DNA from 2 places in the Shewanella oneidensis MR-1 genome. Region 2 is predicted to be linked to the other one. Evidence: predicted binding sites of a transcription regulator. Region 2 holds the regulator's gene; the other holds the start of a gene.

Region 1 (6,381 bases), 710 kb from region 2:
GCCATAGGATGAGCGCCAGAATCTATCACTATTAGGGGCTACAATAGCTTGTTCCTCAAATTCCCAACGGGCCGAGGTGCTGTAGGTTTTGCTCCACACTTCTTCACCGCTGATCCCATGATAAAGGCTGAGTTTTATTTGAAACTGCCTTTGTGGCGCTTCGTCCCACCATCCCATAAAGGTGGCTTGTACTGGCTCTGTCGAAATATCAATAATTTGCGGTAGTAAAATATATTGGCTATCGGTAATTTCACTTAGCCAACTCGGAAGCCGATAACCGCGAACATCTACCAGTTCTTGTGCGATATCGAGCCTTTCTTTGGCATGGGTATGGCTAAATCCTGTCGATGAGTAACCATCGATACTATTACCGAGTTTTTCGGAGATAACTTCTTCAAAACCTGATAATTGGCCGTAGCGTAATTGTGCTCGGTCTTTTATTTGCGCTTGGGGAATCAGAATCGCTGCTTTTAATTGACCCGCTGGGCATTGTTGGGTTGGGTCGTCATTGAGGTCGAGTCTAAGCGAAACATAAATTTTATTTCCCTGAATGCGTTCGTTGACGAGTTGAATACTGATTGCTTGGGCATAACGATTAATGGCAAAGCTGTTTTGTGTCAGATTGCCGTTAATGGTTTGTTGTTCACTGGAAATTTGGATCCCTGTACTGAGGGTGGCATAGCTCACCGCTTGATTGATGGCTTCTTCCCTCGCTTGGGCAATGTTGCCGTTGGTGATGATCGCTTCACCACTGGCTTCGACCCATTCAGCGTGCACTTGATTGGCCTGAAGTATTGCCAGCACTAGGCTGCTAATTATGAGCAAGTTCTTTTTGAGTATGTTCATCAATGAGCCCTTACGTAAGTTGTGCCAATCAGTGAGTCAGTTTAATGGCAGTTTTATAGGCTCTAAAAGCAAGTTCCGTGCCTGATTTATGAGATATCCCAAACAACTTGAAGTTGCTGAATAGGTATATAGGGTAAAGTTATTGGCACAGCTGTCGATAATCAGGTGAGTTAGTTGGGCCTGTTTTTTGACTTGGTCTAATAATTGCAATCTTTTTGACAAAGATCGCGGCTCGCTTTGAGGCGCATTGATATCGATAATGAGGTTACTTCCATGCTAAAGCGTGCGTTCATTCCCCTAGCTCTTTTGGTGCTGGTTGGGTGTGCGACCAAACCCGTTGCTCCGCCAAAACCTAGCTTAGTTGATGGCAATGGTTTGCCGCCGACGGCGGTGATTAACCATTTGGCACAACGTATCGTGACTGAGTTAGTCAAGCAAAATGATGCATTGCGTCCTGATCAACCCATTGTCGTTACCACACCTGTGTTAGTGGGTGATATGAGCAGTACCAATGCGGTTGCGCTGCAATTGCAGCAGGGACTCATGGCATCTTTGCACAGTTTTCAATTTAATGTGGTGGAGTTAAATCTTGGTGATGGACTTCGTGTCACAGGCGATGGCGATTTTATTTTGACGCGTGATTGGCAAAAACTATCTACTAACTTGCCTGTCGATCATATTGTGGTCTCCACAATGAGTCCGACAACCAATGGTTTGGCGATTAATACTCGAATTGTAACGTTAAGCAATAATCGAGTGGTCTCTGCTTCGCAAACTTTTGTCACACAAAAAGAATTGAGCAATTATATGCAGCCCTCTGAGCAAATAATCTCTCACGATGGGATTTTATATCGCCAGTCGGCCCCCGGCATGAACGAAGTGCGTGTGTTAGGAGATGAAAAATGAAACGCTACCTTTTAGTTATCGCGGCGCTTCTACTTACTGGTTGTGCCGCTAAAGATAAGTATGTGGAATGGGAGGATGTGCCTCCAACAAGCTTCCCTAAGCTGACGGCTATCGGTTATGCACCTTTGGCGACGCAACCTGCCAAAGAGCAATCCCAAAGAGTCTTGATGGCGATGCAGGCGTCTAAAATTGTGGCTTACCGTGAACTGGCCGAACAAGTATATGGACAAAAGATCACCGCTAACAGCAGTGTCAGTGATTGGATGCTCACAGATGACAATGTTAAGGCTTCTGTTACAGGGGTGATCCGCGGTGCAAGAGTTGTAAAAAGCTATCCCGCAGGTGAGCACTATGTTACTGAGTTAGAACTCGATTTTTCTAAAGTATGGCAAATTTATCAACAGCAGAGTCGCCCACAAAGAATTAAAGAAGTCACTTACTTTTAAGTGATGGCTCAGATCTAGTCTGAACTAATACATCTGAACTCATACAGGCTATCAATAACAAAAACCGCGCTAATTTAGCGCGGTTTTTGTTTCTAACCCGTTTGGATTGATAACGCTTTAAGCTTTTAAATCATTGCCTAAGCTTGAAAAGGTCGATGTTTTGCCTTTATCGTTATACGTCAGCGTGGTGGCATTTCGACTCGCCTGCAAGGCCTGAGCAAAGCGGTTTAGGCTAGCAAGATTCATTTCTATCAAACTGGCATTTTGTGCGTTGAGATCTTTACACTCGATGAGTGCTTCTTTGACCACAGCCATTTTAGCCGACAATTCTGCTTGCTCAGTGAGCAACGATTTATCACTGTGATTGGCAAGAAAGTCATCATTTGCCTTTAGAGCTTGTAAGCATTTAGATTTTTGGTCAGCCAGCGATAAAAGCAAATCGGCGTTCTGGTCAACCAAAGCGCCTTTTTCTTTAAGGATAATTTGTTTAAGAACAGCCAAATGGGCGTGTTGTTGATCTACCAGTTTAGCTATTTCAGTCATAGTTACTCTTTAATTAAGCTCGTTTAATTCTGCTTCAAAGTTGGCGATATTGGCGGCCAACTTTTCGGGATCAATTTTGTAGCGACCTTCTGCAATCGCTTGTTTGATTTCAGCTACTTTCTTTTGGTCGACTTCTGGGAGACTTGCCATTTTAGTGTGAGCTCCTTGTAACTGTTGAGCTTGAGCTGTAATGACAAAAGAATCACCCTTTTGTTGAGTCGATTTAGCCGCTACCTGAGATGATTGCTCGCTTTCGCTGCTCTGTTTAGTGCTGTTTGAACGGACTTGTGCAGCCGTTCCGGCGTTAAATTTGCTAATATCAATTGCCATTTTAGGCTCCAGCGTCATGTATACGGGATTTCTTAACTGGGGTATCGGCAGCTCATCAAAAAGCTTTAGCCTATTTTACATTCTAACTTCTACTTCGCCAATGGCCGTGACTGTGGCATCTAGCTCTTTGTTAGAGCTACTATTTTTGACTCGGATTTGGTCGCCAATATTACCATCTTGTAGCGCTTCTCCCACCGTTTTTAATACAAAATTACTTGAACGTACATAAATCGACACAGCATCATTTTTACAGACAAAGCAAAGGTTGTTAGCAAAAATAGGATTATTTTTCGCAACTCGGCGCTTAACGCGTACGCCTGAAAGCTGATTGATATCGCTAAATTGCATACCGCGCAAACTATTTTGGTCAACGTAGCGGATTTCAACTTGTGTTGGGCTGATTAATTCACCAGGTGCTAAGGGTTCTGTTGCTACAACAACAGGGAAAAGAATATCCACTCGAACAGAGATAAAAATTTGCCATGGATAGGCTAAATCGGGTGTATTACAACTGACTTTAACTGTGTTATTGCGTCTAATTTCACGATCCGATGCCAGTTCGACTTTTATCGGCGACGCGCATTGCGCCGGTAGCATTCGTTGATCGACCGTTTGTGGATTAATGTCGACTTTCGCATTTGCAGGTACTGAAATCTTTTCATTAATAAGGGCTTTAGCTAATTCGGATATCGCCGATACGCTAGGTACCACTGTTTCAGCATTGGCTGCCGTGGAAATAAAAAGTACGAAAATTCTAAAAAAGTGGACTAAATTTACTTTCATAATGAAGAGACTAGCTTGTAACGCCAGAATGCACCTATACTTTTATCAAGCGTGAAACTGTTCAATGCTTCTTTCTAGGAGATCTGGTGTCAGAAGTTTGACTTAGTTTCAACTATGTTTATCGATAACAAGACGTAAGCAATTAATATGCCTATACTCAAACGAGTTTTAGGGCCGTACATAAACAGAACAACAAGGCAGAGTTATGTCGAGTATTCTTGATTCAGTCAACAAACGCACCCAACTCGTAGGTCAAAACCGACTAGAACTGTTGCTATTTAAGTTAAACGGTCGTCAACGGTTTGGGATAAACGTATTTAAAGTGAAAGAAGTTTTGCAATGCCCACCGTTAACGACATTGCCTAAACTGAATCCTTACGTCAAAGGTGTTGCTCATATTCGCGGTACCACTATTTCTGTGATCGATCTGAGTGCTGCAACTGGAGGGCGTCCGCTAGCGAGCACTGAAAATTGCTTTATCATCATTTCGGAATATAACCGTAGTGTGCAAGGTTTCCTTGTCAGTTCTGTGGAACGTATTATCAACATGAACTGGGAAGCCATTATGCCACCACCACAAGGTGCTGGCCGTTATTCTTATTTAACCGCGGTTACCGAGATAGAAGGTGAATTGGTCGAAATTCTGGATGTTGAAAAGATTTTAGATGAAATCTCTCCAGTAAAAACGGCTATTAGTGAAGAGGTCAACCAACAGCTCACCATTGATAGAACCCAGCATTACCATATTATGGTCATTGATGACTCTGCGGTAGCTCGTAAACAGATTATCCGTTCGCTAGAGTCGTTAAATCTACAAATTGATACGGCAAAAGATGGCCGAGAGGCGCTTGATAAACTCAAGGCAATTGCAAGCGAAATGAATAATGTCGCTGATGAGATCCCGTTAATTATCTCCGATATTGAGATGCCAGAAATGGATGGTTACACCTTAACAGCTGAGATCCGCGATGATCCTAAGCTGAAAAATATTAAGGTGGTACTGCATACTTCATTAAGTGGAGTCTTTAACCAAGCCATGGTACAAAAGGTCGGGGCCAATGACTTTATCGCAAAATTCAACCCTGATGAATTAGCTGCGGCAGTGAACAAGCATTTAAGTTTGTAGTGAGAGTGTGGGTTAGTGCCTGGTAGAGCTTTACGCTATAATCTAGCCCTTATTACATGATTGTTGTGCACTTATTTTGGTGCTTGCTATAGGATCTAGGACGTGAATGTGCCTGATAAATCACTCGCAGAAGCAGAATATAATCAATTTAGGTTGTTCCTAGAACAACATAGCGGCATCGTATTGGGGGAAAACAAACAATACCTAGTACGTAGCCGTCTTGCGCCGTTGATGGGCAAATATAACCTACCTTCGTTATCCGATGTGGTAAAGCACTCGATGAAACCTACGGAGCGAGCTTTAAGGGCTGAAGTTATTGATGCCATGACTACGAACGAAACCTTATGGTTTCGTGATCGTTATCCATTTGAATTGCTAAATAATGTACTGCTGCCTGAGTACAGTAAGTTGGGGAGACCTTTGAAGATATGGTCTGCTGCTTGTTCATCTGGCCAAGAGCCATATTCCTTGGCGATGACCATATTAGAGTATCAACAGAAAAAACCTGGTGCGCTGTCAGGTGGTGCCTCGATTCAAGCTACGGATCTTTCTCCTTCCATGTTGGAGCGTTGTAAAAATGCCGAGTACGATAGTTTAGCGTTAGCACGTGGATTGTCTGATGAACGTAAGCGCCAGTTTTTTGATGCTTTGCCTTCAGGTAACATGCGGATAAAAGATAACGTTAAACGTCTAGTGAATTTCCGTGCCCATAACTTGCTTGAGAGTTACACTTTGCTGGGTAAGTTCGACATTATTTTTTGTCGAAATGTGTTGATCTATTTTGCCCCAGAGGCAAAAGCAAAAATTTTGCGGCAATTTGCTGCCGCGTTAAACCCTAAAGGTATCCTCTTTTTAGGTGCATCCGAATCTATTGCGGGTTTGACCGACGAGTTTGACATGGTCCGCTGCAATCCTGGTATTTATTACCAGAAGAAAACATAACATTCTAATTTTAAATAAAAATTACCGACCAAGTTCGGTAATTTTTTTACCAAGAGTTTCCCTTCAAAATATTCTTATCTCTTATTAGCGTATTGGCACATGAATTGCTTTGTTCACATGAGTGACACGATGGAGGCAATTTTATGGCGATTAATTTTGATAAAGCTCTCGGAGTACACCAATTCACTTTGGGGATCCGTTCTGAGCGAGCAGAAGTGCTTGCAAGTAATATCGCAAATGCTGATACGCCGCATTATAAAGCCCGCGATGTCGACTTTTCTGCTGCCTTAAATGTGGCCAAAACGCAGCAACAGCAGCGAAACAGCTTAGAGATGACCGGTGATGAGCAGCATTTTGGTTTGGCTCAATTAACTGGACAGTACGTTAAATTTCGTGTGCCGAATCAACCCGATACTGGAGATGGCAATACTGTTGATGTTCAACAAGAACAATCGGCAT
Region 2 (6,381 bases):
GCGGTGGCGATACGGATGACAGCTTGAACAACTCTGACAGACCCGATTACATTATCGAAGATCTGCGCAGTATCGAGTTTAACGAGCAAGGGCAAGTCAATAGTCGGGTGACGGCAAAGCACATGGAACACTATGAGCTGAAAAATCAAACCGACTTTACTCAACCAGTCTATCTTGTCTATCCCGACCAAGGTAAAGCAAAATGGCAGATCCGAGCAGATCTTGGTCGGCTCAACAAAGAAACTGGCAAGGTTGTATTAGAAAATAATGTTATTATCGATGCCATCAACCCAGGTGAACCGATACAAACCTTGTCCACCAGTTTTTTAGAACTCGATCTCAACACTATGATAATGACCTCTGACCGCATCATTTACGTCACAGGGAAAGATTTTAATATTCAAGGGCAAGGCCTTTATGCCGACCTTAACGCGCAGGAAGTGCAATTGACCAGTCAGGTAGTAGGAACCTATGAAGCAAAATAACATATTACTTGCCAGCCTAATGCTCATGACAAGCATGAGCACCTTCGCCAAAGTCGGTGACTTACAGCAAGAAGTTAAGATTAAAGCGGTCAGCCAAACTGCTGATATTAAAAACAATCAGATCATTTTCTTCGGCCCAGTTGAAGTCGTACAAGGTTCAATCAAAATCAATGCGGATCAACTCCGTGCATTTTCAGCCGAAGGCGAAAACAGCAAGATTCTAGTGGCGACAGGTAATCCAGCAACCTATAGCCAGATCCTCGACGATGGCCGCCCAGCATCTGCTAGCGCCAAAGAAATTCGCTATGAAATGGCCACGAGGACCTTGACGCTAACAGGCACCGCCACCCTTGACCAAGCGGGTAGCCAAGTCACAGGCAATCTAATTCGTTACAATATCATTCAGCAAAAACTGATCGCCGAAAGTACCGGCAATGGTGACGATCGTGTGATTACCATTATTCAACCTGATAACTATCAGGAAGAACTGAAAAACGCACCTGCGGATAAACCTGTGAAAAAACAGGACTCTAAATGACCCAAATCACCTTAAAAGCACAGAATCTGGCCAAGAGTTATAAAAGCCGTCAGGTTGTTAAAGATGTCAGCCTCACGGTTAAAACGGGTCAAGTTGTTGGCCTGCTTGGCCCAAACGGCGCAGGTAAAACTACCACCTTTTACATGGTAGTGGGCTTAGTAAAAAGCGATAAAGGTCATATCTTTATCGACGATGATGATTTAACTGCCGACCCTATGCATCTGCGTGCTCGCAAAGGTATTGGTTACCTGCCACAGGAAGCCAGTATCTTTCGCAAATTAACCGTGCACGACAATATCATGGCGGTACTGCAAACCCGTAAAGAACTCAATAGCGACCAGCGCGAAGAAGCACTAGAGCAGCTATTAGAAGAGTTCCATATCACCCATATTCGTGACAGCCAAGGCATGTCCTTATCGGGCGGCGAACGTCGTCGTGTCGAAATTGCCCGCGCATTAGCGGCTAACCCAAAGTTTATTTTGCTCGATGAACCCTTTGCGGGCGTTGATCCAATCTCGGTTATCGATATCAAGAAAATTATCGAGCAACTCAAAAGTCGAGGTCTTGGAGTATTGATTACTGACCACAATGTGCGCGAGACCTTAGATGTCTGTGAACATGCTTACATTGTCAGTCACGGCAGTCTTATCGCCGAAGGAACTCCTGCAGAGATCTTAGACAATCAGCAAGTTAGGGCTGTGTACTTAGGTGAACAATTCAGGCTATAGTTACTAAAACTGAGCTAATCAGCCTTGAATTTGGCAGCGCAAAGCGCCATCAGTATGATATCAAGCGACCTAAACTCACAATAATAACGTAGGGATCAGCGGTAACATGAAAGCGTCACTCCAGCTCAAACTGGGTCAACAGTTAACCATGACGCCACAACTACAGCAGGCCATTCGTCTGTTGCAATTGTCGTCATTAGAACTGCAGCAAGAGATCCAGCAAGCCTTAGACTCTAATCCTCTTCTCGAGCTGGAAGAGGAGCAATTCGATGCGCCTAGCGAACGTAAACAAGATCTCGCTGATACCGATTTTAGTGAAACCAGCGCCCAGCCACAGGAGCAAGACAACTCCACCGTGGATATTGCCGAGTCACTGACCAAAGAATCCCTGCCCGAAGAGCTCCCCATGGACACCACTTGGGATGAAGTCTTTACCGCATCGCCCAATTCTGGCTCGGGCGCTAGCCGTGAAGATGATATGCCGTTCCAAGGGGAAACCAGCGAGGGGCTATACGAACATTTAGAATGGCAAAAAAACCTCACACCATTCTCAGAAACTGACTTAGCCATAGCCACTGCCATTATTGATGCCATAGATGATCAAGGCTATCTCACTCAAAGCACTGAAGATATTCTCGAAGCCATGGGCAACCCCGAGATAGAACTGGATGAAGTTGAAGCGGTACTTAAACGTATTCAACACTTCGATCCCGTTGGCGTTGCGGCAAGGGATTTAAGCGAATGTTTACTGATCCAGCTATCCCATTTTTCTCCTGATACTCCGCATCTCGAAAATGCCCGCATGTTGATCAAAGATCATCTTGATCTGATCGCTGCCCGCGACTTTAGACTGTTAATGCGTAAGACCAAACTCAAAGAAGACGAGTTAAGGGATAGCATTGCGCTTATCCAAACCTTGAATCCTCGTCCTGGCTTACTCATCACTGCAGTCGATGAAGAATATGTGGTCCCAGATGTCTCAGTTTCGAAAAAAAATGGCCGCTGGGTCGTTGAGCTTAACCCCGATTGCATGCCCAAAATCAATGTCAATCAGCAATATGCAGCAATGGCTCGTAGTTCAAAAAATCAAGCAGACAGCCAATTTATTCGTGGCCATTTGCAGGAAGCCAAATGGTTTATCAAAAGCCTTGAAAGCCGCAACGAAACACTGCTCAAGGTGGCAAACTGCATAGTGCAATACCAACAAGGTTTCTTCGAATACGGTGAAGAAGCCATGAAACCCATGGTCCTAAACGATATCGCCGAAGCGGTAGAAATGCATGAGTCCACCATTTCACGGGTGACCACTCAAAAATACATGCATACCCCAAAAGGACTTTTTGAACTAAAATACTTCTTCTCAAGCCACGTCGGGACAGATGATGGCGGTGAGTGCTCATCCACGGCAATCAGGGCTTTCATTAAGAAACTGGTTGCAGCGGAAAACCAGAAAAAACCATTGAGCGACAGCAAGATGGCTCAACTTCTGGCAGAACAGGGAATTAACGTTGCGCGCAGAACCATTGCGAAGTATCGAGAAGCGATGCTTATTCCCCCTTCCAATCAGCGTAAAAGTTTATAGCCTATTATGGATATCGGAGGACGTTTCTATGCAAATACACCTAAGTGGACACCATATCGAGATTACTGAATCGTTACGGGCATATGTTGAGGAAAAGTTTTCAAAACTTGAACGTCATTTCGAACAGATCAATAATGTGCACGTTGTGCTCAATGTTGAAAAAATGCAACAAATTGCCGAAGCGAGAATCAACCTCACCGGTGGTGAAGTCTTCGCGACTTCAGAGCATGCAGATATGTATGCTGCCATAGACGTCCTGATTGATAAACTTGATCGTCAGGTTATTAAACACAAAGAGAAGTTAACAAAACACTAGCAATGGAACTTCGTACCATACTGCGGCCGGAGTGCACAACCTGCGCCACTCCAGGCAGTAAGAAAAAGGTACTGGAACTTATCAGCGACTTAGCCGCTGCCCAGTACCCCACCCTATCATCTCAAGCGATCTTCGAAAGCCTTGTGGCGCGCGAAAAGATGGGTAGCACAGGTATAGGTAACGGTATCGCCATTCCACATGGTCGATTAACCGATATAACACAACCCATAGCGATATTGATAAAATGTGAGGAGCCGATAGCCTTTGATGCTATCGATAAACAACCTGTCGATATTTTATTTGCGCTACTCGTGCCTGCCAATCAATGTCAGCAGCACTTAAGCACCTTGTCCTGCATGGCTGAAAAGCTGAGCGACAAGCAAGTATTGAAACAATTGCGTAAGACGCATGATGAAACGGAACTCTATCAGGTAATCATTGGATGAAACTGGTCATAGTGTCAGGGCGTTCAGGCTCAGGCAAATCGGTCGCACTTAGAGTGCTTGAAGATCTCGGCTACTATTGTGTCGATAATTTGCCTTTGCCGTTAATCGGCAGTTTGCTTGAACAGCTCAAAGGCAGTAACGATCTCGTCGCCATCAGTGTCGACGTGCGTAACCTGCCGGAGCAAGACAAAGTCCTGGTCAAACAGCTTGCAAGCCTACCTGAGGGCACTGAGCTCACTAGCTTTTTTCTAAATTCCAGCGATAAAGTCCTGCTCAAGCGCTATAGCGAAACCCGCCGTTTACATCCCTTGTCTAAGAGTCGTGTTTCACTGCAAGAAGCCATTAAACTCGAAGGCAAGCTGCTAGAGCCGCTGTCACAACAAATGGATCACTACATAGATACCTCCAATCTAAATATCTATGAACTCAGTGACCAAGTGCGGCAAATTCTGCTTGGCAGTGTCGATAAGGAACTAGTGATCAACTTCGAGTCCTTCGGTTTTAAGCATGGTATGCCGACCGAAGCTGACTTTATGTTTGATGTGCGCTTTTTGCCAAATCCGCACTGGGAGCCAGAGCTGCGACCACTTACCGGTTTAGATGAACCCGTTGCCGAGTTTTTAAATCGCCAGCCACTGGTGAATAAGTTCATCTGGCAAATTGAGAATCTACTCGAAACCTGGTTGCCCCATTTAGAGCGCAATAATCGTAGCTATCTCACGATTGCGATTGGTTGCACGGGTGGCCAACATCGCTCCGTTTATGTCGCCGAGCAACTGGCAAAGCGTTTTAGTAATGGCAAGCACAAAGTCAATGCACGCCATCGAGAGTTGAGCCATGCCAAAGCTTGAACGCCAAGTCACCATTTGCAATAAACTCGGCTTGCATGCCCGCGCCGCCACAAAGCTCGTGGTGCTTGCTTCTGAGTTTGATGCCAGCATTACCCTGATCCAAGGTGAAAAACAGGCCTCTGCCGCCAGTGTATTAGGGCTATTAATGCTTGAGACGGGTATGGGTAAAACCATCACCTTGATTGCCGAAGGCCCGGATGCAGAACCCGCCCTCAATGCCATTTGCGCACTGATAGACGCTAAGTTCGACGAAGCCAGCTAACTAAGGCTTGAACTTATCAACGCCTGCTGCTATTCAAGACACCGTATAGTTTATTTTTATTTTCAGAACGTTAACTCACTAAAACGCATTTGTGGCTCGACGCTTTCCTGTCCGTTCAATTACAATATGCTGCCGCGCTTTGGCTTAAATCCTTAATCGCCAACCTATGCTCCACCGCAGCCACCCTGGAGGAAACATGCCTGTACAAGTCTCAGACAGCTTACAAGTCGAACATCGTCTTGACCAACTGAGCCAAGCTCTCAACAGTGGTATGTTTGTGCATGTCAGGCAAATGCTGCAAAACATGGCGTCATCGGATATTGCATTGATTTTAGAATCTTCACCGCCCAAGGCACGACAAGTACTATGGCAGCTAATCGATCAAGATCAGCTCGGGGATATTCTCGATGAACTCAGCGAAGAGTTAAAAGATCCGCTGATCCGCGCCATGAGCCCTGAACGTGTCGCTAAAGCCACCGCCAGCATGGATACGGACGATCTGGCTTATATTCTGCGAAGCCTACCTGATACGGTTTACAAACAAGTATTGCAGTCTATGAGCCTGCAAAACCGTCAGCGGGTCGAGCAAGCGCTCTCCTACCCCGATGAAACCGCGGGCAGCTTAATGAACACCGATACAGTGACTTTAAGGCCTGATGTGAATATCGATGTGGTGCTGCGCTATCTGCGCCAGCGGGGAAATCTCCCTGACACCACTGACACCTTATACGTGGTTGATAAGCAAGATAAAGTCTTGGGAGGGGTAAAACTTGCCGATCTGCTCACCTGCGATCCCAACACCCCTATCAGCAGCATTATCGATACTGATATCGAGAGTATTCCCGTGGGCATGTCCGACAGTGAAGTAGCACAGCTATTCGAGCGCCATGACTGGGTATCCGCACCCGTGGTCGACAGTGAGGGCAAATTACTCGGCCGGATCACCATCGACGATGTGGTGGATGTTATTCGTGAGGACGCGGAACATTCTATGATGGGAATGGCGGGTATGGACGATGATGAAGACACCTTTGCCCCCGTGGTGAAGAGTACCTTACGCCGTTCGCTCTGGCTCACCATAAATCTGTTTGCGGCTCTGCTGGCTGCTTCCGTAAGCAATATGTTTGAAGGCACTATCGAGCAATTTGCCACTATTGCGATTTTAATGACGAT

What was found. Region 2 encodes sigma-54, which starts transcription at its own class of promoters, with help from an activator protein. Its sites were predicted from a motif close to GTTGGCACGNNNNTNGNNT; they were not measured.
Region 1: a site for sigma-54 is predicted at 3,991-4,009, ahead of flgA (flagellar basal body P-ring formation chaperone FlgA). Genes of this name have one in related genera too.

The regions. Positions count from the first base shown of each region.
Region 1 covers NC_004347.2:3,388,385-3,394,765, reverse strand. Annotated here, with positions in the region: gene SO_RS15205 (flagellar assembly protein FlgT) at 1-846, opposite strand, end outside; gene SO_RS15200 (FlgO family outer membrane protein) at 1,120-1,752, shown strand; gene SO_RS15195 (LPP20 family lipoprotein) at 1,749-2,198, shown strand; gene SO_RS15190 (flagella synthesis protein FlgN) at 2,316-2,741, opposite strand; gene flgM (flagellar biosynthesis anti-sigma factor FlgM) at 2,751-3,071, opposite strand; gene flgA (flagellar basal body P-ring formation chaperone FlgA) at 3,147-3,854, opposite strand; gene SO_RS15175 (chemotaxis protein CheV) at 4,060-4,980, shown strand; gene SO_RS15170 (CheR family methyltransferase) at 5,083-5,922, shown strand; gene flgB (flagellar basal body rod protein FlgB) at 6,066-6,381, shown strand, end outside.
Region 2 covers NC_004347.2:4,100,256-4,106,636, forward strand. Annotated here, with positions in the region: gene lptC (LPS export ABC transporter periplasmic protein LptC) at 1-485, shown strand, start outside; gene lptA (lipopolysaccharide transport periplasmic protein LptA) at 472-1,023, shown strand; gene lptB (LPS export ABC transporter ATP-binding protein) at 1,020-1,751, shown strand; gene SO_RS18440 (RNA polymerase factor sigma-54) at 1,858-3,333, shown strand; gene hpf (ribosome hibernation promoting factor) at 3,362-3,649, shown strand; gene ptsN (PTS IIA-like nitrogen regulatory protein PtsN) at 3,652-4,095, shown strand; gene rapZ (RNase adapter RapZ) at 4,092-4,946, shown strand; gene SO_RS18460 (HPr family phosphocarrier protein) at 4,933-5,208, shown strand; gene mgtE (magnesium transporter) at 5,405-6,381, shown strand, end outside.